Regions from separate parts of the Bacillus sp. 41-22 genome, predicted to be linked through region 4. Evidence: predicted binding sites of a transcription regulator. Region 4 holds the regulator's gene; each other region holds the start of a gene.
The links. The regulator Rex, encoded in region 4, represses fermentation and respiration genes when NADH is low (regulators of the CRP and FNR family bind a similar motif). The targets are predictions, from matches to a motif close to TTGTGAAATATTTCACAA.
Positions count from the first base shown of each region.

Region 1: pflB (formate C-acetyltransferase) is a predicted target of Rex. The motif match lies at 1,869-1,886, and genes of this name have one in related genera.
Region 2: LCF45_RS24690 (L-lactate dehydrogenase) is a predicted target of Rex. The motif match lies at 1,661-1,678, and genes of this name have one in related genera.
Region 3: LCF45_RS25005 (DUF1641 domain-containing protein) is a predicted target of Rex. The motif match lies at 2,509-2,526, and genes of this name have one in related genera.

Region 1 is NZ_CP084035.1:488,011-493,244, forward strand. Features, by position in the region: gene LCF45_RS02500 (NAD-dependent epimerase/dehydratase family protein) at 1-117, shown strand, start outside; gene LCF45_RS02505 (glycosyltransferase family 2 protein) at 110-1,654, shown strand; gene LCF45_RS02510 (hypothetical protein) at 1,626-1,844, shown strand; gene pflB (formate C-acetyltransferase) at 1,997-4,246, shown strand; gene pflA (pyruvate formate-lyase-activating protein) at 4,316-5,047, shown strand.
Region 2 is NZ_CP084035.1:4,775,391-4,780,624, forward strand. Features, by position in the region: gene LCF45_RS24685 (PTS sugar transporter subunit IIC) at 1-596, opposite strand, end outside; gene LCF45_RS24690 (L-lactate dehydrogenase) at 619-1,569, opposite strand; gene LCF45_RS24695 (spore coat protein) at 1,817-2,065, opposite strand; gene LCF45_RS24700 (hypothetical protein) at 2,079-2,264, opposite strand; gene LCF45_RS24705 (MBL fold metallo-hydrolase) at 2,504-3,226, opposite strand; gene LCF45_RS24710 (acyl-CoA dehydrogenase family protein) at 3,343-5,145, opposite strand.
Region 3 is NZ_CP084035.1:4,841,075-4,846,308, reverse strand. Features, by position in the region: gene tyrS (tyrosine--tRNA ligase) at 1-520, shown strand, start outside; gene LCF45_RS25010 (NAD(P)/FAD-dependent oxidoreductase) at 786-1,964, opposite strand; gene LCF45_RS25005 (DUF1641 domain-containing protein) at 2,009-2,449, opposite strand; gene LCF45_RS25000 (winged helix-turn-helix transcriptional regulator) at 2,880-3,227, opposite strand; gene LCF45_RS24995 (MFS transporter) at 3,622-4,785, shown strand; gene LCF45_RS24990 (aldo/keto reductase) at 4,802-5,234, shown strand, end outside.
Region 4 is NZ_CP084035.1:257,873-263,106, forward strand. Features, by position in the region: gene tsaD (tRNA (adenosine(37)-N6)-threonylcarbamoyltransferase complex transferase subunit TsaD) at 1-806, shown strand, start outside; gene LCF45_RS01510 (ABC-F family ATP-binding cassette domain-containing protein) at 1,220-3,142, opposite strand; gene LCF45_RS01515 (redox-sensing transcriptional repressor Rex) at 3,330-3,959, shown strand; gene LCF45_RS01520 (YdiK family protein) at 3,989-4,180, opposite strand; gene LCF45_RS01525 (CPBP family intramembrane glutamic endopeptidase) at 4,177-4,926, opposite strand.

The DNA.
Region 1 (5,234 bases), 230 kb from region 4:
AATAGAAGACCAGACGTAACGAAATTAAGAGAACTTGTTCAGTTTCAAGCGAAAGTAACGTGGGAACAAGGATTGAAAGAAACTATTAAATGGTTTCGTGAAGAAAACAATGGCTAAGTCGTTATCAGTTATTATTCCCGTATGTAATGAAGTGGATACGATTTCAGATGTGGTTCAATCGGTAAAACCATTGAATCCAGTAGAGATTATTGTAGTAGCAAATGGTTGTAATGATGGTACAGAAGCGATTGCTGAGAGCTTAGGATGTACAGTAATCCAGCATAAAGAGTCACTTGGTAACGACGTTGGACGCGCAGTTGGTGCAAAACATGCGATAGGTGATGTATTACTGTTTGTAGATGGAGATTTTGCTATTCAAACTTCAAAATTACAATTATTCCTTAATCCGATTTTACATGATCAGGCGGACATCGTTTTAAATAATTTGGACGCATTATTTTTAAAGAAACAAAAACCGCACTCCGTGACAGTATGGCGCCAAATATTAAATGCAATGTTAGAGCGTGAAGAATTAAAAATTGATTCTTTATTATCTGTACCTCATGCGCTGACGAAGGAAGTTGTGCAAAGTATTGGAGACGAATGTTTTGTTAATCCTATTGTGGCTCATCTACGCCTAGCACAAAGTAAATGGAGAATTAGTCGTCATTGTGCAATTGACGTTATTACGCCAAATAAATTTCGTCCATTCGAGCATGCTGCATATGGCACGGATCTTTCTCAATCTGAAAAACGAATGATAGGTGATCATATAGAAGCTGTAGCAGAGCGGATATTAGGCAGCGATGGGCGCGGAGGATATTATGATGGAAATAGGAAAAGAGAGAGTGTCTATCATACTCTAAATTTTGAAGATTTTTATCAAGGATGGGGCGTTACATCTAATTTGTATAAAGGAGAGCAATTATCGGTAATTATTCCTGTGCAAAATGAAGAGAAAACAATTGGAAACGTTATAGAAGAGCTTCGCAAAATTGAACCTTTTGAAATCATCGTTGTTGTAAATGGTTCGTCCGATAAAACGGCAACAATTGCAAAAGACAAGGGAGCAACAACAATTGTGTATAAAGAAGCACTTGGAAACGATGTGGGGCGTTCGCTTGGAACTTATTTTGCAAAAGGAGAAATTGTTTTATTTATAGACGGTGACTTTGTTATTCCAGCTAGTGAGCTATATCCCTTTGCAAAAGCTATTGCAGATGGAACGGATGTCGCATTAAATGATTTAAATCATTATTTAGATTTGAGAGTACCACTTCATCTTGTAACAGCATTTAAATATGCAGTAAATTTAGCTTGTGATAGAAAAGATTTAGGAGTAGGCTCTCTTATTGCTGTACCTAATGCGTTTAGTCGTACTTGTTTGAAGGAAATAGGGTATAAATCATTATTGTCACCTTGTGTAGCACAAGTGAAAGCTGTACTTTCAGGTTTTGAAATCGCTTGTGTAAGTCGTGTCGATGTTGATAAGATGAACCGTATTCGTCCCAGTGAACATTTCGCAAAAATAGGTCATCCTCCAGCTGTCCTTCGAATTATTGGTGATCATATAGAAGGATTAGAGCAATTAATTGCATTAACAAACAGTCGTGGTGGATTTTACGATGGAAATAGAAAAAGAGATGTTTTATAGTGGTAACAAAAAAAGTGTACAACGTATGTACACTTTTTTGCTCTGTTATAAAAACTATAACAGATTAGGAGATAAGAGTATTACAGCTCTACAATGGGTATCGTTCTTATATTACAAAATAGGACTCGTATATAAGAATACCAAAAAAATACAATTAAAGAAAGGGTTAATTCTAAAGAGTTTTATATGAGGTTAACACTATGTACGTAGTAGTTTGCTCAACATTTCACAAACATGTCACAACTATTTCGTCCACTTCCGAAAAAAAGTAGTATTCTAAGTGTGTAAGCTGTTATATAAAAAAACGTAGTCCTGTACTAATCAAAAATGGAGGAGATTAGGATGACTCAAGTATTAGAAAATGTAAAAAGCGCGTGGGAAAACTTTAAAGGTGAAAAATGGAAAGCAGAGATTGATGTTCGCGATTTCATTTTAAATAATGTAAACGTTTACGAGGGAGAAGACTCTTTCTTAGCGGAAGCAACTGAAGCAACGAAACAACTTTGGGATCAAGTAATGGATTTAACAACAAAGGAACGTGAAAACGGTGGCGTTCTTGATATGGATACAAAAATTGTTTCTTCTATTACATCACATGAACCAGGATATTTAAATAAAGATATTGAAAAAGTGGTCGGTTTCCAAACTGATAAACCATTTAAACGTTCTTTACAACCATATGGTGGTATTCGTATGGCAGAACAAGCTTGTGAAGCGTATGGATATGAAATGGATAAAGAACTTAGCAAGATTTTCAGAGACTGGCGTAAAACTCATAATCAAGGTGTATTTGATGCATACACACCAGAAATGAAAGCGGCTCGTAAATCAGGTGTTATTACTGGTCTTCCAGATGCGTATGGACGTGGACGTATTATCGGTGACTATCGCCGCGTAGCGCTATATGGTATAGATCATTTAATTGAAGCGAAAAAAGCTGATTATAATTTAACTGGCGGTGTAATGAGCGAAGATACAATGCGTTTACGTGAAGAATTATCTGAGCAAATGCGTGCACTTCAAGAGTTAAAACAGATGGCTGCTTCTCATGGATTCGATATTTCTAAGCCAGCTACAAATGCACAAGAGGCCTTCCAATGGTTATACTTTGCTTATCTTGCAGCAATTAAAGAGCAAAACGGGGCAGCAATGAGCCTTGGACGTACCTCTACATTCTTAGATGTTTACATTGAAAGAGATTTAGCAAATGGTACTTTAACAGAAGAAAAAGCACAAGAAATTGTTGACCATTTCATTATGAAATTACGTCTTGTGAAATTTGCAAGAACACCTGATTATAATGAACTATTCTCTGGAGATCCAACTTGGGTAACTGAATCTATCGGTGGTATGGCGTTAGACGGTCGTCCGTTAGTAACAAAAAACTCATTCCGTTTCTTGCATACATTAGATAATTTAGGACCAGCACCAGAACCAAACTTAACAGTTCTTTGGTCTAAACAATTACCAGAGAACTTTAAAAACTACTGTGCAAAAATGTCTATTAAAACATCAGCAATTCAATACGAAAATGATGACATTATGCGTGCTGACTACGGTGATGACTACGGTATTGCTTGTTGTGTATCAGCAATGAGAATTGGTAAACAAATGCAGTTCTTCGGAGCACGTGCAAACTTAGCGAAAGCATTACTATATGCGGTTAACGGTGGTAAAGATGAAAAGTCAAAAGCACAAGTTGGTCCTGAATACGCACCAATTACTTCTGAAGTATTAGATTATGAAGAAGTTATGCGTAAATTCGATATGACAATGGAATGGTTAGCTGGTCTATACTTAAATACATTAAATGTAATTCACTATATGCACGATAAATATAGCTATGAACGTATTGAAATGGCACTTCACGATACAAATGTTCTTCGTACAATGGCAACAGGTATCGCTGGATTATCTGTAGTAGCAGACTCTTTAAGTGCAATTAAATATGCACAAGTAAAACCAATTCGTGATGAAAATGGTATTGCAGTTGATTTCGAAATTGAGGGAGATTTCCCTAAATACGGTAACAATGATGATCGTGTAGATGAAATCGCAGTAAATCTTGTGAAAACATTTATGAACAAGATTCGCAAACATAAAACATACCGTAATTCTGTTCATACAATGTCAATCTTAACAATCACATCTAACGTTGTATACGGTAAGAAAACTGGTAACACTCCAGATGGACGTCGTACTGGAGAACCATTTGCACCGGGCGCAAACCCAATGCATGGCCGTGATACAAAAGGTGCATTAGCATCATTATTATCTGTAGCTAAATTACCATATGAAGATGCACAAGATGGTATTTCAAATACATTCTCTATTATTCCAAAAGCACTTGGTAAAGAAGATGATGTACAAGTACGCAACTTAGTATCTATGCTTGATGGATATGCAATAAAAGAAGGACACCACTTAAATATTAACGTATTTAACCGTGAAACATTAATGGATGCAATGGAGCATCCTGAAAAATATCCACAATTAACAATTCGTGTATCTGGTTACGCTGTTAACTTTATTAAATTAACTCGTGAACAACAAATTGATGTAATAAACCGTACAATGCATGAAAGCATGTAAGTGAAAAAAGTGTCCCTCCGCTTTTAATATATAGCGGAGGGAGGCTGTTTCAATAAAGGAGGAAGTAACATGGTAAAAGGAAGAATACATTCTGTAGAGTCTTGTGGTACTGTTGATGGCCCAGGGATTCGTTATGTCATATTTACACAAGGGTGTTTATTACGTTGTCAATATTGTCATAATGCTGATACATGGGAAATCGGTAAAGGTAAAGAAATAACAGTTGAAGAAGTGATGCAGGATGTGACATGTTACCTTCCATTTATTGAAGCTTCTGGAGGCGGTATAACAGTTAGCGGTGGAGAGCCACTATTACAGCTAGACTTCTTAACCCAGTTGTTTAAAAAGTGCAAAGAAGCTGGTATCCATACAACAATCGATTCTTCTGGCGGTTGTTATTCTGAAGAACCAGAATTCCAAAATAAGCTAGATATTTTAATGGAGTATACAGATTTAGTTTTATTGGATTTGAAGCATATTGATTCAAAGAAACATCGTAAATTAACAGGGAAACCAAATGAACACATTTTACAATTTGCTCGTTATTTATCGGATAGAAAGAAACCAATTTGGGTAAGACATGTATTGGTTCCCGGTGTTACCGATGGTGAAGAGGATTTGCAAAAATTATCAAACTTTATTCAAAGTCTATCTAATGTTAAGAAAGTGGAAGTGCTGCCATATCATAAGCTCGGTGTTTATAAATGGGAGGCACTTGGACATAAGTATCCACTTGCGGATGTGAATCCACCGACAGAAGAAAATGTTGAACATGCAAAACATATTTTACAAGCAGTCTAACCTAAACATTTGGTTAGGCTTTTTGTTTCTTCATAATAAAATCTAGAGTATATATTTAGAAAAGAGTATACTGAAAAGGGAATATCCATATTTTTGTAAAGAATAAGCGGAGAAATTTACATAATTGTAAAGGGAAATCAAAATAGTAAAAAGAATTAAGAAGTAAAAGAGTGAGTATTATGGAATA
Region 2 (5,234 bases), 740 kb from region 4:
ACACCGTCTAAGCTAAGCGCTATCGCTAACGCAGCTGATGAAGCTGGAGAGATAAGTAACAGTCCCCAAACTACAGCAATCACGATAGAAGCGACGAACGGGCTACCAGCTGAACTATCTTTAATGAATGCTCCAACTGCATTTAAAACTGGGCTAATATTTTGAGCTAACCAAATACCGACTAAACCAGAACCTAATATTGCTGCAAATGGAACGAGCATCATATCTAAAGCAGTTTTTCCGCTTAATCGTTTACCAATATAAACTGCTAAAGTCGCTGTTAATAATGCACCGATTGGTTCACCTGTTTTAATGATGAGACCAGCTTCAGTAATTGAAATGGAACCTGCTCCAATTGCTCCAGCTACCATCGCTGAGAAAATTACGAGTCCGTTTGCACCGAGCATAAAGGCAATCCCGGCTCCAATTGCTGGTGCCATAAGTGATTTTGCAACGACTCCGATTGTAATAAGTAATGGTATATCAACAATTCTTCCTATATTTTCGATCAGTAAACCAATTCCAAGGGATACGAAAATACCCTGTGCGATTCCGGCAGAAGCTTTAAACACACGAGACATTATATATTCCTTCATTTGTTTCACCTTCTCCTATAATTTAGTAACCAATTGTTTTCATATAATCGCGTAAAACATCGTTTGATTTTGCAAAGCGACTTTCTTCATCTTCTGATAAGTTTAGTTCTACCACTTCTCTTATACCATCTCTAGTAATAATTGCTGGTACTCCTGTACAAATATCGTATTCGCCATATTCACCATCTAAAATAGCTGAAACAGCGATAACACGGTGATCATCATTGAAAATTGAGCGAGCAATATAAGCTAAAGAATTTCCGATTCCGTAATAAGTAGTTCCTTTGCGCTTATAAATTTCCCATCCAGCTTTTGCAGTCTTCTCAACAATTTCATCTAAATCTATTTCACCAAATTGGTCTTTTTTCTCTTCTAAAATTTGTAAAATCGGTTTTCCACCAACAGTTACGTGAGACCAAGCAACCATTTGAGAATCACCATGTTCTCCTAATGAATACCCATGAATACTACGAGGATCTACATGTAACATTTCAGATAAAATTGTTCTTAAGCGAGAAGAATCTAGTGATGTACCTGTACCAATCACACGATTTCTAGGTAATCCAGATAGCTTCCACACTTGATATGTAATAATGTCAACTGGGTTCGATGCGAGTAAAAAAATGCCATCAAATCCACTTTCCATTACGCCGCCAACAACACCCTCCATAATCTTAGCGCTGGCTCCTAAAGTGTCTAAACGACTTTGTCCAGGCTTCGGCGCTGGTCCTGCTGTAATAATAACAATGTCCATATCTTTGCAGTCTTCATAGCTTCCGGCATATACTTTTGTTCTTGTATTTGTAAAGTTAATGCAGTGCGATAAATCCATCGCTTCTCCAACTGCACGTTCATGATTTATATCAATTAACAATAGCTCTTCGCAAATCCCTTGGTTTACAATGGAATACGCACAGCTTGATCCAACTAATCCAGTACCGATAATTGCAATTTTTCTTGTGTTTCTATTCATAGCAATCTCTCCTAATTGATCATGTAGTCTATTTCTTTCGTTCTTTACACCCCTAATTATAGAGGTTCTCACGATAGAAACCATGGATACTTTGTGAAATATTGAGCAAAGTTTTTGTCCTTTTTGTGAATTGTTATATTTAATTTTCGTCATATTTGTTACAACTGAAAAAATATTTATTATGTATTTATTGACATATACCAAACAAAAAAACGAGCGAATCCATTCGCTCGTTTCATTCATCACACTATTCCGCACTTAATTGACTTTTCAATTGCTGCACAATCATTGGATTAGCAGGTGCTGCCGGCTTGTAATAACTTTTTTGCTTTGCATATTCATACATATTACGTTGACGCATCTCATCTTGATTACGAATTTGAATTAACGTTTGATGTAACTGTTCGTTATCAGACTGAGAAATATAATTTGCATAACTTGTTAAACTTGAGTTTAACCCTGCTAAATAATCATTTACCATATCTTTTTCATTCATTTCTCTCTTCCTCCTATCCTAGAAAAGTCATTAATTGCTGTTTCGTATTTCGTGCATCTTGTGCATCCTTTTGTAGCATTTGCTTTAGCTGTGGATCTGTACAAGCCTGTGCATACTGGTCCAATTTGTTAATAATCGTCGCATGACCACCAATTAAATGACGTAAATTTTCCACTTCAAGCTCTGTTAAGTTTTGCATAAAATACTCCTACCTTTCTTTGTTCATTCACCATTTATTATTTGATTCTTTTTAAATCATATTCATAAAAAAAAGACATCTAGAAATACCACTAGAATGTCTTACAAACACTCAAAAAAATTATGATCCGAATCCAAGCCAAGACCCTTTCGTATTTATGTTTTTCAACTTCGTATTAGCGATATATACATTTCTAAAGCCTACAAAAAAATATCGTCTAGCAAAAAAGAGCCTCAAAATTATTTGAGGCTCTTTCTCATTAAATTCCTTTCCGCTTCTTCAATCGCTTTCTGCATTTGCACTAACGGATCTTTAATCATCTTCCCATGCCCCGTCGCCAATATAGACGGCTTATACTCCAGCAATTTCTGAGCGCTTGTTAATGAAACTTCTGCATCCCAAGTACCAAACATAGGAAACGGAAAAAGCCACTTCAATTGCCCCGCTACCGCTATCCCGCCTCTCGTTTGAAATGCATCTCCAACAATGAGTGCATCATTTCTCATGTCTAAAAACGCCATTGATCCCGGTGTATGACCTGGAGCTGCAATCGCTACAAGGGAACCTATTTGATCTCCCTCTTGAAGAAGAATATCTGGAATCGTCTTTATCCTTTTTGACACACTTACTTTTACCTGCGTGTCTGGTTCCCCTAGTTGCAGTGACAAATCTCCTTCAAGTAAACTTGCATCTCTTTTAGAAATATAGACCGGAACATTCGGCAATTCTTGTTTTATAGCATCAAGTGCTCCTATATGGTCATCATGCGCATGTGTAATAACGATATTCGTAATCGGTTTCCCTATTTTTCGAGCCGCTTCTAAAATCTTCTTTGCACAAAATGGTAAAGCAGCATCAATTAAAGTTAATCCTGTTTCTTCTTCGACAAAGTAACAGTTAATTGGAAAGAGACGCGGTAAAAATGCGAGCTGATGAACTGTTCCTACTCTTATTAACTTCATCTCCTTTACCTCCATTAAAAAAATCCGTTTACAAATACATATGTAAAACAGCCCTTCTCAAGAATCCATCGATAAAAAAACCAGCAGCCAACAGGCCACTGGTTCTCTCTTATCTATTAAACTGTGTAACGCTCATCTTCTAAAATTTTCGCAGCAATTTCACGCTTCTTCGGAATTACGTTAAGTGGTGTGTGGCGAGTTAATTTACGTAATGATGATAACATCATGCGCAGCATGTCGCCATTTTCAACTGCGATAAGTGTTTCTTTCGCATCTGCTTCGATTTCGTTGAATGCTTCTTGGCAGAATACTTCAGTGTATAACACTTTTTGTTTATTCTTTTCAAGACCAGTTGTTTTAATTGCTTTTTCTGTACGAAGAAGAGCTGATTCCATTGCGTAAAGATTGCTTACAATGTCAGCGATATTCACAAGAATTTCTTGCTCTTTATCTAATGCTTTACCGTATTTTTGAGCTGCTAATCCAGCTACCATTAAACCGATTTTCTTCGCGTTCTTTACTAAATATTTTTGAAGTGCTAATGGCTCATCGCCTACTTCTTCTGGCATCATCATCATTAACTCTTCTTGTAATTTTTGTGCTTTTTGTAGTAATGGTAATTCACCTTTCATCGCTTTACGTAAGAACGTACCTGGTACGATTAGGCGGTTAATTTCGTTCGTTCCTTCGAAAATACGGTTAATACGAGAATCGCGGTACATTCTTTCAATCTCGTACTCTGCCATAAATCCGTAACCACCGTGAATTTGAACACCTTCATCTACTGTATAATCTAACACTTCAGAACCGAATACTTTATTTAAAGAGCACTCGATTGCATATTCAGCGATAGAAGCTGCTACTGCTTTACCGTCTTTTACTTCTTCTTCAGATAATGTGCTCATGCGACTTTCGAATAAACCTACTGTACGATATACAGAGCTTTCAGCTGCATATGTTTTCGCTGCCATATTCGCAAGTTTCTCTTGAATTAATGGGAAGCGAGCGATTGGTTGTTTGAATTGTTGACGTTGATTTGCATATTGTGCTGAAATTTCTACTGCACGTTTCGCAGATCCAACTGTACCAACACCTAATTTATAACGACCGATATTTAAAATGTTGAACGCGATAATATGGCCTTTACCGATTTCACCAAGTAGGTTTTCTTTCGGTACTAACGCATCTTCTAAAATTAACGTACGAGTTGAAGAACATTTAATACCCATTTTCTTCTCTTCAGGGCTTGTAGATACACCAGCATAGTCTTTCTCTACGATAAATGCTGAGAAGTGCTCACCGTCTATTTTTGCGTATACGATAAATACGTCAGCAAATGCAGAGTTTGTAATCCATTGTTTTTCACCATTTAATACGTAATGCGTACCTTCTGCATTTAAACGTGCAGTTGTTTTTGCACCTAATGCGTCAGATCCTGAACCTGGCTCAGTTAATGCGTATGCCGCTAATTTTTCACCAGTTGCAAGTAGTGGTAAATATTTTTTCTTTTGCTCTTCGTTACCGAATAATACGATTGGTAACGATCCGATACCAACGTGAGCACCGTGAGTGATTGCAAAACCACCAGCGCGCGAGAATTTCTCTGCGATTAACGCTGAGCTTACTTTATCAAGACCAATTCCGCCGTACTCTTCTGGTACGTCAGCGCCTAGTAAACCAAGTTCACCAGCTTCTTTTAAAAGACGCACAGAACGATCAAACTCGTGTTGTTCTAAATATTCAAGCTCCGGAAGAACTTCATTTACGATAAAGTCCTCTGTCGTTTTTGCAATCATTTTATGCTCAGATGAAAAATCTTCTGGCGTAAACACTTGATCAATTGTAATTTCCTCTACTAAAAAGCTACCGCCTTTAACCGCATTTCCTACTGTTTTTTCCATGAAAATTTCCTCCTTCATATTTTCATAAGCCGCTTTTCTCATTTTGAAAGAAGCTGGCTCTCATTTTTTTATAAACCTTTGTTGCTTCCATTCTTTGCTTTAGCGCC
Region 3 (5,234 bases), 680 kb from region 4:
GTTTGAATTTTACCAGTTCTGGGTGAATACAGATGACCGTGATGTAATTAAATACTTGAAATACTTTACGTTCTTAACGAAAGAGCGAATTGATGAATTAGCAGCGAAGGTAGAAACAGAGCCTCATAAACGTGAAGCACAAAAAGTATTAGCGGAAGAAATGACGAAATTCGTTCATGGAGAAGAAGCATTTTTACAGGCAGTGAAAATTACAGCAGCGTTATTTAGCGGAGATATTAAGTCGTTAACAGCTGATGAAATTGAACAAGGCTTTAAAGAGATGCCGACATTCCAATCTTCAAAAGAGACGAAAAATATCGTAGAGTGGCTAGTTGATTTAGGAATTGAACCTTCTAGACGTCAAGCGCGTGAAGATATTAATAATGGGGCTATATCTATGAATGGTGAAAAAGTAACGGATGTGGGTACAGATGTTACTGTAGAAAATTCATTTGATGGACGATTCATCATTATTCGTAAAGGGAAGAAGAACTACAGCTTAGTGGAATTAGGAGAATAGTTCTTGTGAAAGAGCGGAAGTAGGGAAGATATCTACTTCCGCTCTTTTCATATACACAATTTTGACATAAAAAAAGTCAGTATATTTTGATAATTAAAGAGGTTATATTATTCTTTTGTCGAATAAATAAGTTAGAGAAAATTACGGATAAAGTGAAACTTTAATCAGTGGGGGGTTTTGTACATCCCCACTGATTATCAGCCCGCAAATAGCGGGATAAAAATAGCCCGAACCATGCAGGGCATGATTCGGGCTTATATTCAGATTAGTATGCTAAGCTGAATAGACCTTTAATGTGTGATAAGTAACGAACGTTACTTGCTTCTTTCATTAATGATGCTGGTAAACCTTTAAGCGGAGTATTGCTTGCTCCGATTGTAGCAACAGCATCTTTACGTCCTAGACTAGCAAGTGTTCCAGAGTTGATAGGTGCGAACTCTTCGAATGCTTTGCCTTCTAGTGCTGCGTATAAGTTGTATCCAATTAACTCACCCATTTGCCAAGCGATTTGTGCAGTTGGTGGGTATGGACGACCGTCTGGAGAGAAGACAACAGCGCTGTCTCCAGCAACGAATACGTCTTTGTGAGAAGTAGATTGTAGATGTGCATCAACAGTTGCACGACCGCGGTTTACTTCAAGACCTGATTCACCAATTAATGGATTACCTTGTACGCCGCCTGTCCAAACGAATGTGTTAGCAACGATTTTTTGACCGTCTTTTAAGTCGATTTCATTACCAGCAACGTTTGTTACAGGAAGACCTGTTAAGAATGTAACACCGCGTGCTTCTAAGCTAGCAGTTGCACGTTCGATTAAGTGGTCTGGTAATACTGGAAGGATTTTTGGACCTGCTTCAACAAGAAGAAGTTTAACTTCTTTTGGATTTACGCCGTGGCTTTTTGCAAGTTTAGGCATAATGTCAGCAAGCTCACCAACTAGCTCAACGCCAGTTAATCCGCCACCACCGATTACGATTGTAGCATCAGCTTCGTTTTTCGTTTTAGCGTATTCACGAATACGGTCTTCAACGTGTTTGTAGATTTTGTTTGCATCAGCAGCAGATTTTAATACCATGCTGTTTTCTTCTAGTCCTGGAATACCGAAGTAAGCAGTTTTACTTCCTAAAGCAACTACAAGTGCATCGTAAGATAGCGTAGTGCCACCAGCTAGTTTGATTTCTTTGCTATCAACTGAGAATGACTCAACTGTTGCAATTTTAAGATCGATGTCTTTACCTTTGAAAAGCTTTGTAAGTGGCATTGCAATTGCTTGCTCAGCAACGTTACCAGCTGCAAGGCGGTGTAGTTCAGTGATGATTTGGTGCGTTGGGTATTGGTTAATCACTGTAACTTGTGCTTCTGATTTGCTGTAATATTTACGTACGTTTAAAGCGGCAAGAAGACCGCCATAACCAGCGCCTAAGATGACAATTTGTTTTGACATAGTATGATATCCCCCGTCTTTACTAATTGTTGTTATAAGTTAAATTATTTATTGTTACGTTCTGCACTAATTTGAAGGTATGCGTTCACAAAGCGGAACATTTTTTGTGCTTGTGGGTCTTTTAGTAATTTTAATAGACCGAACAGGCCGATAACTTCGTTGCTTTCATCAGCACGATCTTTCGCTTCGATAGCAGTTGCAGCCATGCTTTTCACTGTATCCTTTACAGGTTCTACAAGCTCTGTGATTGCACTAACAGTGTCGCTTTTTAATACTTCATCAGTAGCAACAGTTTGAGCGAAGTCATAAGACTTAGTTAAAATGTTAACAAGCTCAGTTAATTTTGGAAGCTGTTCTACTAGTGTTGTTAATGATTCTTGTACCTCAGGTTTTAACAACTGATCAAGTACATCAAGTTGTCCTTGGCTAGCAGAAATTTGTACAGTTTCTTGTTCTGGCTTTGTTTGAGTCATAGTTTCTGGCATCTCCAATTCTCCTTTACGATAGCAATACTCTTATTTTTGATAGATAAGATAGTAAACACTTGCGAAACTTTATACAAAGTTTCACAAAGCACAATAAAATGCCTTTAAATTTATGACAGCAAGTAAGCTGAAATCATAAATCCAAAACCATAATGTCCTACCTATTATTTATGAACTGTCCGATACATGGCTTGTCCGCATAATGGAAAGTTCCCTTATCGGAAAGTGTATATAATATATATCCTATATTATATACTATATACACGTATGTTAACATAAAAATGATTCCTAATTATTTGATATTGATTCTGTAACCTAGTACTGACAAGGCATGAAAGCGCATAAATTATTTTATCTATCTTAAAAATGTACATATATATAAAGAAAAAAAGGAGGAAATGGACAAATTTATGTTCATTTTTTCCTTTTTTTATTGTTCACCTTCTGTAATTAGCATTGATGTGTTACCGCTTTTTTCAAGGTGGCATTCGCCCCAAGTACAAAGAGAATCAAGAATGGATTCTAAAGACCAACCGTAGTCTGTAAGAGAATATTCTACTTTCGGTGGTACTTGATTGTATACCTTTCTTTGAATAACTCCGTCTTCTTCTAATTCGCGTAATTGCTGTGTTAACATCTTTTGTGTAATACCAGGCATGAGACGTTTTAATTCACTCGTTCTCTTTGTACCTTTCGTTAAGTGGCAAAGAATAACGACTTTCCATTTTCCGCCGATAACCTCTAAAGTCGCTTCAACGGGAATATTATATTTCTTCATATAAAAATCTCCTTTGATGAATGTAGATTTCAGTTCTCCAACAAAAGAAGCCAAATAATTTAAATGTTACTAAAAAGTACCTATAGCACTTTAAAGTACGTACTTTTTATTATGTTGAATATGTTCCATAATAGCATACGTAAGAGGGAAATGAGTAGTACGGTACTAAAAAGTGCCTATGTTACTTTTTGGTACCTATCGTACTTTAAAGTGCGTTCTTCAAAAAAAGAGTGAAGCCATTCATAATAGCATATATCAGCAGTAACATTATTTTTGTAGAAGATAAAAAGGCCTTTTTATCACACTATTATGATTGGATTTCTCGCATTAAGGAGGAGTTCAATTGAATTCATATACAGTATCTTCTTCAGCGGTACAGACGAATCGAAGAAGTATGTTTGCTTTATTAGCGCTAGCAATTAGTGCATTTGGAATTGGTACAACCGAATTTATTAGTGTCGGTTTATTACCATCTATTTCAGAGGATTTACATGTTTCTGTTACAACAGCGGGTTTAACCGTTTCTTTATATGCATTAGGGGTAGCGTTTGGTGCCCCAGTATTAACGTCATTAACAGCTAGTATGTCGCGAAAGACGTTATTAATGTGGATTATGATTATTTTCATTATTGGTAATGGAATTGCGGCAGTGGCAACAAGTTTTACTGTGTTGCTTATGGCGAGGGTTGTATCTGCGTTTGCACACGGCGTTTTTATGTCGATAGGATCCACAATTGCGGCTGCGCTTGTACCAGAGAATAAACGTGCAAGTGCAATTGCATTTATGTTTACTGGTTTAACTGTTGCGACGATTACAGGTGTACCAATTGGAACGTTTATTGGTCAACAATTTGGCTGGAGAGCATCTTTTATGGTGATTGTGGTCATTGGAATTGTTGCCTTAGTCGCAAACAGCATGTTAATTCCGTCTAACTTAAAAAAGGGTACACGAGTATCATTTCGTGATCAATTCAAACTTATCACGAACGGAAGACTCTTACTTGTTTTCGTCATTACTGCATTAGGATATGGAGGAACATTCGTAACATTTACGTATTTATCTCCGCTATTACAAGAAGTAACAGGATTTAAATCGAGTACCGTTACAATCATTTTGTTAGTGTACGGGATTGCAATTGCGATTGGGAATATGGTCGGCGGAAAATTATCGAATCATAATCCAATTCGTGCACTATTTTACATGTTCTTTATTCAAGCAATTGTATTATTCGTACTAACATTTACAGCGCCGTTTCAAGTGGCGGGGCTTATCACAATTATTTTTATGGGGCTATTCGCGTTTATGAATGTTCCAGGACTACAAGTGTATGTCGTTATATTGGCTGAGCGTTTCGTGCCGAGTGCCGTTGATATCGCATCAGCAATGAATATTGCAGCATTTAACGCAGGAATTGCTCTTGGGGCTTATTTGGGCGGTATTGTAACGAACTCGTTAGGATTAATTCATACAGCTTGGGTAGGCGGCATTATGGTAGTAGGCGCTGTTATTTTAACAGCTTGGAGTATGAACTTAGAAAAAAGAGATCAAGCAAAATAAAGGAGAGAAAAATATAATGAAAAATTTACAAAGTAAAACAACATTGCATAACGGTGTGGAAATGCCTTGGTTCGGTTTAGGTGTATTTAAAGTAGAAGATGGACCGGAACTTGTAGAGGCTGTGAAAGTAGCCATTAAAGAAGGATACCGTAGCATTGATACAGCTGCGATTTATGGAAATGAAAAAGCAGTTGGAGAAGGCATTCGCGCTGGTATAAAAGAAGCAGGAATTTCTCGAGAAGATTTATTCATTACTTCAAAAGTGTGGAACGCAGATCAAGGATATGAAACGACACTTGCTGCATACGAAGAGAGCTTAAAAAAATTAGAACTAGATTATTTAGATTTATATCTTGTCCATTGGCCTGTTGAAGGGAAATATAAAGATTCGTGGAGAGCGTTAGAAACACTTTATAAAGAAGAACGCGTGCGTGCAATTGGCGTAAGTA
Region 4 (5,234 bases):
ATATCACTTTTGAGGATATTGATGCAATTGCTGTAACAGAAGGACCAGGTTTAGTCGGAGCACTTTTAATAGGTGTAAATGCAGCGAAAGCTGTGGCTTTTGCTCATGATATCCCTCTAGTTGGTGTTCATCATATTGCTGGTCATATTTATGCGAATCGTTTAGTAAAAGAAGTACAATTCCCGTTACTATCGCTTGTTGTATCCGGTGGACATACGGAGCTTGTTTATATGAAAGAACATGGTTCATTTGAAGTGATTGGTGAAACGCGAGATGATGCGGCAGGAGAAGCTTACGATAAAGTAGCTCGTACATTATCAATGCCTTATCCAGGTGGTCCTCATATTGATCGCCTTGCGCATGAAGGAAAACCAACAATTGATTTGCCTCGTGCGTGGCTAGAACCTGATTCGTATGATTTCAGCTTTAGTGGATTGAAATCAGCAGTTATCAACACTGTGCATAACGCAAAACAGCGCGGTATAGAAATTGCACCAGAAGATTTAGCAGCAAGTTTCCAAGAAAGTGTAATAGATGTACTTGTAACGAAAGCGTCTCGTGCAGCAGATGCTTATAATGTAAAACAAGTGCTTCTTGCTGGTGGAGTAGCTGCTAATAAAGGGCTTCGTGCACGTTTAGCAGCAGAATTTGCACAAAAAGAAAATATAGAGCTAATTATTCCTCCTCTATCTTTATGCACAGATAATGCAGCGATGATTGCGGCTGCAGGTACAATTGCATACGAACAAGGAAAACGCGCTACATTAGCTTTAAATGCAAATCCAGGATTAGATATTGAAGCATAGTTATACACAAAATTAACCACAGCTTGTGGATAAAACCCGAATTATCTGTTGATAATTTGGGTTTTTTTGTGTACATAAAATGTGTATAACTTTTTATCTAGTTGTGGATAATGTGGAAAAGTTATTTGAAAGTTTATATTATAAAGGTGGATATGTGTATAACCTTGTGGATAACATAGAGGAAGTCTGACCTTTGAAGAAATTCTTTTTTGGGAAATAAAAAACAAAGAGATGTCCAAAAAACATTTTGAAACATCCTCCTCTTATTATATAAGGTGCTACTATTGTCAATCCTTGTCGAATGGTTTGTATAATTTCATTTATTATGGTATTGATTCCAAAACAGAAAATAAAAAGGAGGTCATCTCGTCAAAAAGCCCGACTTATGAGACATCCTCCTCTTTTAAATTCTCTTATATATGCAGTTCTTCCCATTCTGCCATACAAGCTTCAAGCTGTTCTTGCAGTGTTTGTTTTTTAGTTGTAATTTCACTAGCCTTTTCATAATCTGCATATATTTCTGGTAAGCAAAGTTGGTCTTCTAACGTAGCAATTTCTTCTTCTAAGCCTACGATATTTTGTTCCAGTTCTTCAATTTTTCGAGTACGTTGACGCTCTAACTGTTTACGTTCTTTTTCTTCGAGATAATTTAATTTTTCTTGTGCCACCACTTTTTGAACAGGTACTTCATCTTCTTGCTCTAGTTCCGCACGTTCAATCATTTCATTTTTCTTTTCAACGTAATAATCGTAATCACCTAAATATTCTTGTGCACCTTCTGTTGATAACTCAACAACGGTTGTCGTTACGCGATTAATAAAGTAGCGGTCATGAGAGACGAATAGAAGAGTACCTGGGTAATCAATTAAAGCATTCTCCAAAATCTCTTTACTATTTAAATCAAGATGGTTTGTTGGCTCATCGAGAATTAATAAATTGGATTTTTGCATCATAAGTTTTGCAAGAGCTAGTCGAGCCTTTTGTCCACCACTAAGAGAAGATACTGGTTTGAGTACATCATCCCCTGTGAATAAAAAGTTGCCTAGTATAGTGCGAATTTCTTTTTCGGGCTGCAATGGATATTCATCCCATAATTCATTTAAAACTCGCTTCGAAGATGTTAAGTTGGCTTGTTCTTGATCATAATAACCAACAGATACGTTTGACCCGAAAGCAACGTTTCCATGTAATAGCTGTAACTTATTCACAATGGATTTTAATAATGTAGATTTTCCAATTCCGTTTGGCCCAACTAAGGCAACACTGTCACCGCGAGTTAAGCGCATATTTACATGTTCAATAATCGGTTCCTGATAATAGCCAATAGTTGCATCTTTCACTTGTAAAACATCATTTCCACTTTGTTTTTCAATATCGAAGTGGAAGGAAGCTGATTTAGAATCGCCTAATGGTCTAGTTAATACTTCCATTCTGTCTAATTGTTTACGGCGACTTTGAGCGCGTTTTGTCGTAGATGCACGAGCTATATTTTTTTGTACAAAGTCTTCCAGTTTAGAAATTTCATCTTGTTGTTTTTCATAACGCTTCATTTCTTGCTCGTATAGAGCTGATTTTGAGTCTAAATATTTACTGTAGTTACCAACAAATCGTCGGCTTTCCTTATTAGAAATTTCGTATACTTGTGTAACGAGTTTATCTAAGAAATAACGGTCATGGGAAACGATTAAAATCGCGCCAGGATAGCCTTGTAAATATTGTTCAAGCCATGTTAGTGTCTCGATGTCCAAATGGTTTGTAGGTTCGTCTAAAATAAGTAAGTCTGGTCTAGTTAATAATAATTTCCCAAGAGCTAATCGAGTCTTTTGTCCACCACTTAATGTGGAAATTTTCGTCTGATGCGTTTCAACTGGGAAGCCAAGACCGCTTAAAATTGAGCGTATATCCGCTTCGTACTGATAGCCGCCTTGATCTTTATAATCTAATTGTAATTGGTCATAATCAGCTAATAATTTCTCATATATAGCCGCATTTGAAAAGTTTTCTTCTTTTCCCATCTCTTGCTCTAGCCTTCGAAGTTTTGTCTCCATCTGCTGCAAGTGTGTAAAGACGGTTAACATTTCATCCCAAATTGTTAAAGACGTTTCTAATCCGGTATTTTGAGCTAAATACCCCATTGAGACATCTTTCGGTTTTATAATTTCACCACCATCATGAGATAACTCGCCAGCTATTATTTTTAATAATGTAGATTTTCCAGCTCCATTTCGTCCGACTAATGCGATACGATCTTTTGTTTGTACTTCCAATTTTATGTTTGCAAGAATCGTTTCTGCACCGTATAATTTCGAAAGCCCATTCACTTGTAATAATATCAATGTTTTCACCTCAAATAATTTCTTAACTTTGCCATGTTTATATTTCTCAATCATACTAAAAATAGTGTATAGTTTAAAATAAAGAGAGAATACTTCTTCTCTTTATTATACAAGGAAATTCATGAGTACTAAACTTCTGTATTTGATTCAAGTATAAGAATAAAGATAGGAAGAGAGGAGAGGTTATATGGATCAGCAAAAAATTCCACAGGCCACTGCCAAACGATTGCCTCTATACTATCGATTTATCCAAAACTTATCTCTTTCTGGTAAGCAACGTGTTTCATCAGCCGAATTGAGTGAAGCGGTAAAGGTTGATTCCGCAACTATTCGAAGAGATTTTTCATATTTTGGAGCGTTAGGGAAAAAAGGATATGGATATAACGTAAATTATTTATTATCATTTTTCCGTGAAACACTCGACCAAGATGATATAACACGCGTGGCACTTATTGGAGTAGGTAATTTAGGGACCGCTTTCTTACATTATAATTTCACGAAAAACAATAATACAAAAATTGAAATGGCGTTTGATGTTAGTGAAGAGAAAGTTGGAACAGAAATCGGAGGCATTCCTGTATATCATTTGGATGAACTAGAAGAACGTTTATCAACTGATATACAAGTGGCAATATTAACGGTACCCGCTACAGTAGCGCAATCTGTGGCAGATAGATTGGCAGAAACGAACGTGCATGGTATTTTAAATTTCACACCAGCACGCTTAAATGTGTCAGAGAATATAAGGATTCATCACATTGATTTAGCTGTAGAGTTACAAACTCTTGTTTACTTTTTGAAGAATTATCCACAATAAAACGCAGAGGAGATGACCTCTGCGTTTTATTATTGTTTTTTCTTTGTGAATTTAACTAAGATAAGGCGAAGTGCCAAATTAAAATCAATTGTTGCCATAACTGCAAATAGTATTGTCCACATATTCCAGATTGTATCTGTTACGTTCGTAATGGCGAAGCGTGTAAAGATACATCCAAGAAGAAAGTACAATGCAGCCATGAACAATGGTGAGTTTCTCATACTAAAAATCCTCCGATAAAGCCTTGCATTTTTTCAGCTTCTTTAATCATTTCTTGAATTTGCTCATTGCTTACTACAACTTGAGCAACTGCAACTAATGTATTCATTGCAACATGAGCTGCAATAGGAACTATAATTCGTTTCGTTTTTACGTATAAAAAGGCGAATACGAGCCCCATAGAAGTGTATACCAATAAGTGAGTAAAATCAAAATGAATCGCCGCGAATACAAGTGAACTAATAATAGCGGCAATAAAGAAGTTAAACTTCTTATAAAGTGTACCGAATAAAATTTTTCTAAATACAATTTCTTCCAAAATAGGTCCTATTATAGATATGACAATAAGGAACCAAGGTGTCGTTCTTGCGATGTCCATAAGTCTTGCTGTATTTTCAGATCCCGGTGTAATCCCTAATAAACGCATTTCGATCATACCGGCAATGCTTTGCGAGAACAGCGCTAAGAAGAAACCAATAAAAATCCACCCAATTGTAGCTGGAACAGTAGAGCGCATTTTATCTAAATGCCTGTCACGAATGTCTGTTCTGAGTAACCAAAGTACAACGCATAATGCAATGAAAAAGCTAATGATAGCCCAATGACCAGTTATGAGTTGAAGTTTTTCCTCTCTAGTAAATCCCCTATTATCGTATAGTCCAGTTTTCAGGAGAAGCGGTAACCCGGCAATGCCTGATAACTGCATTAAAATGTATGTAACGATAATCCACCAATATTGTTTTTTCAAATGGTTTAACCATCCTTTCTAACGCTAGTGTATGAGATAAGGTAGGATAACATGTAAATATGCTACCTACGATATAAACTTTCATTTGAATTATATTTTTTTTGTAAATAAGTATTTGAAAATAAAATAGGAGACAGGAAAAAGTTGTACGTTTAGCGAAAACAACTTAGGGTGTCTTTCATATTGTAACATACAAGAAGTGGGAACAACGATTCATATAGTAAAGGCAGTAGAAGAAGTAATGATATCTAGGAAAGTGCATAAAGTAATTTGCGAAAAAATTATGATTTTTTTACTTGCAAAAGAAA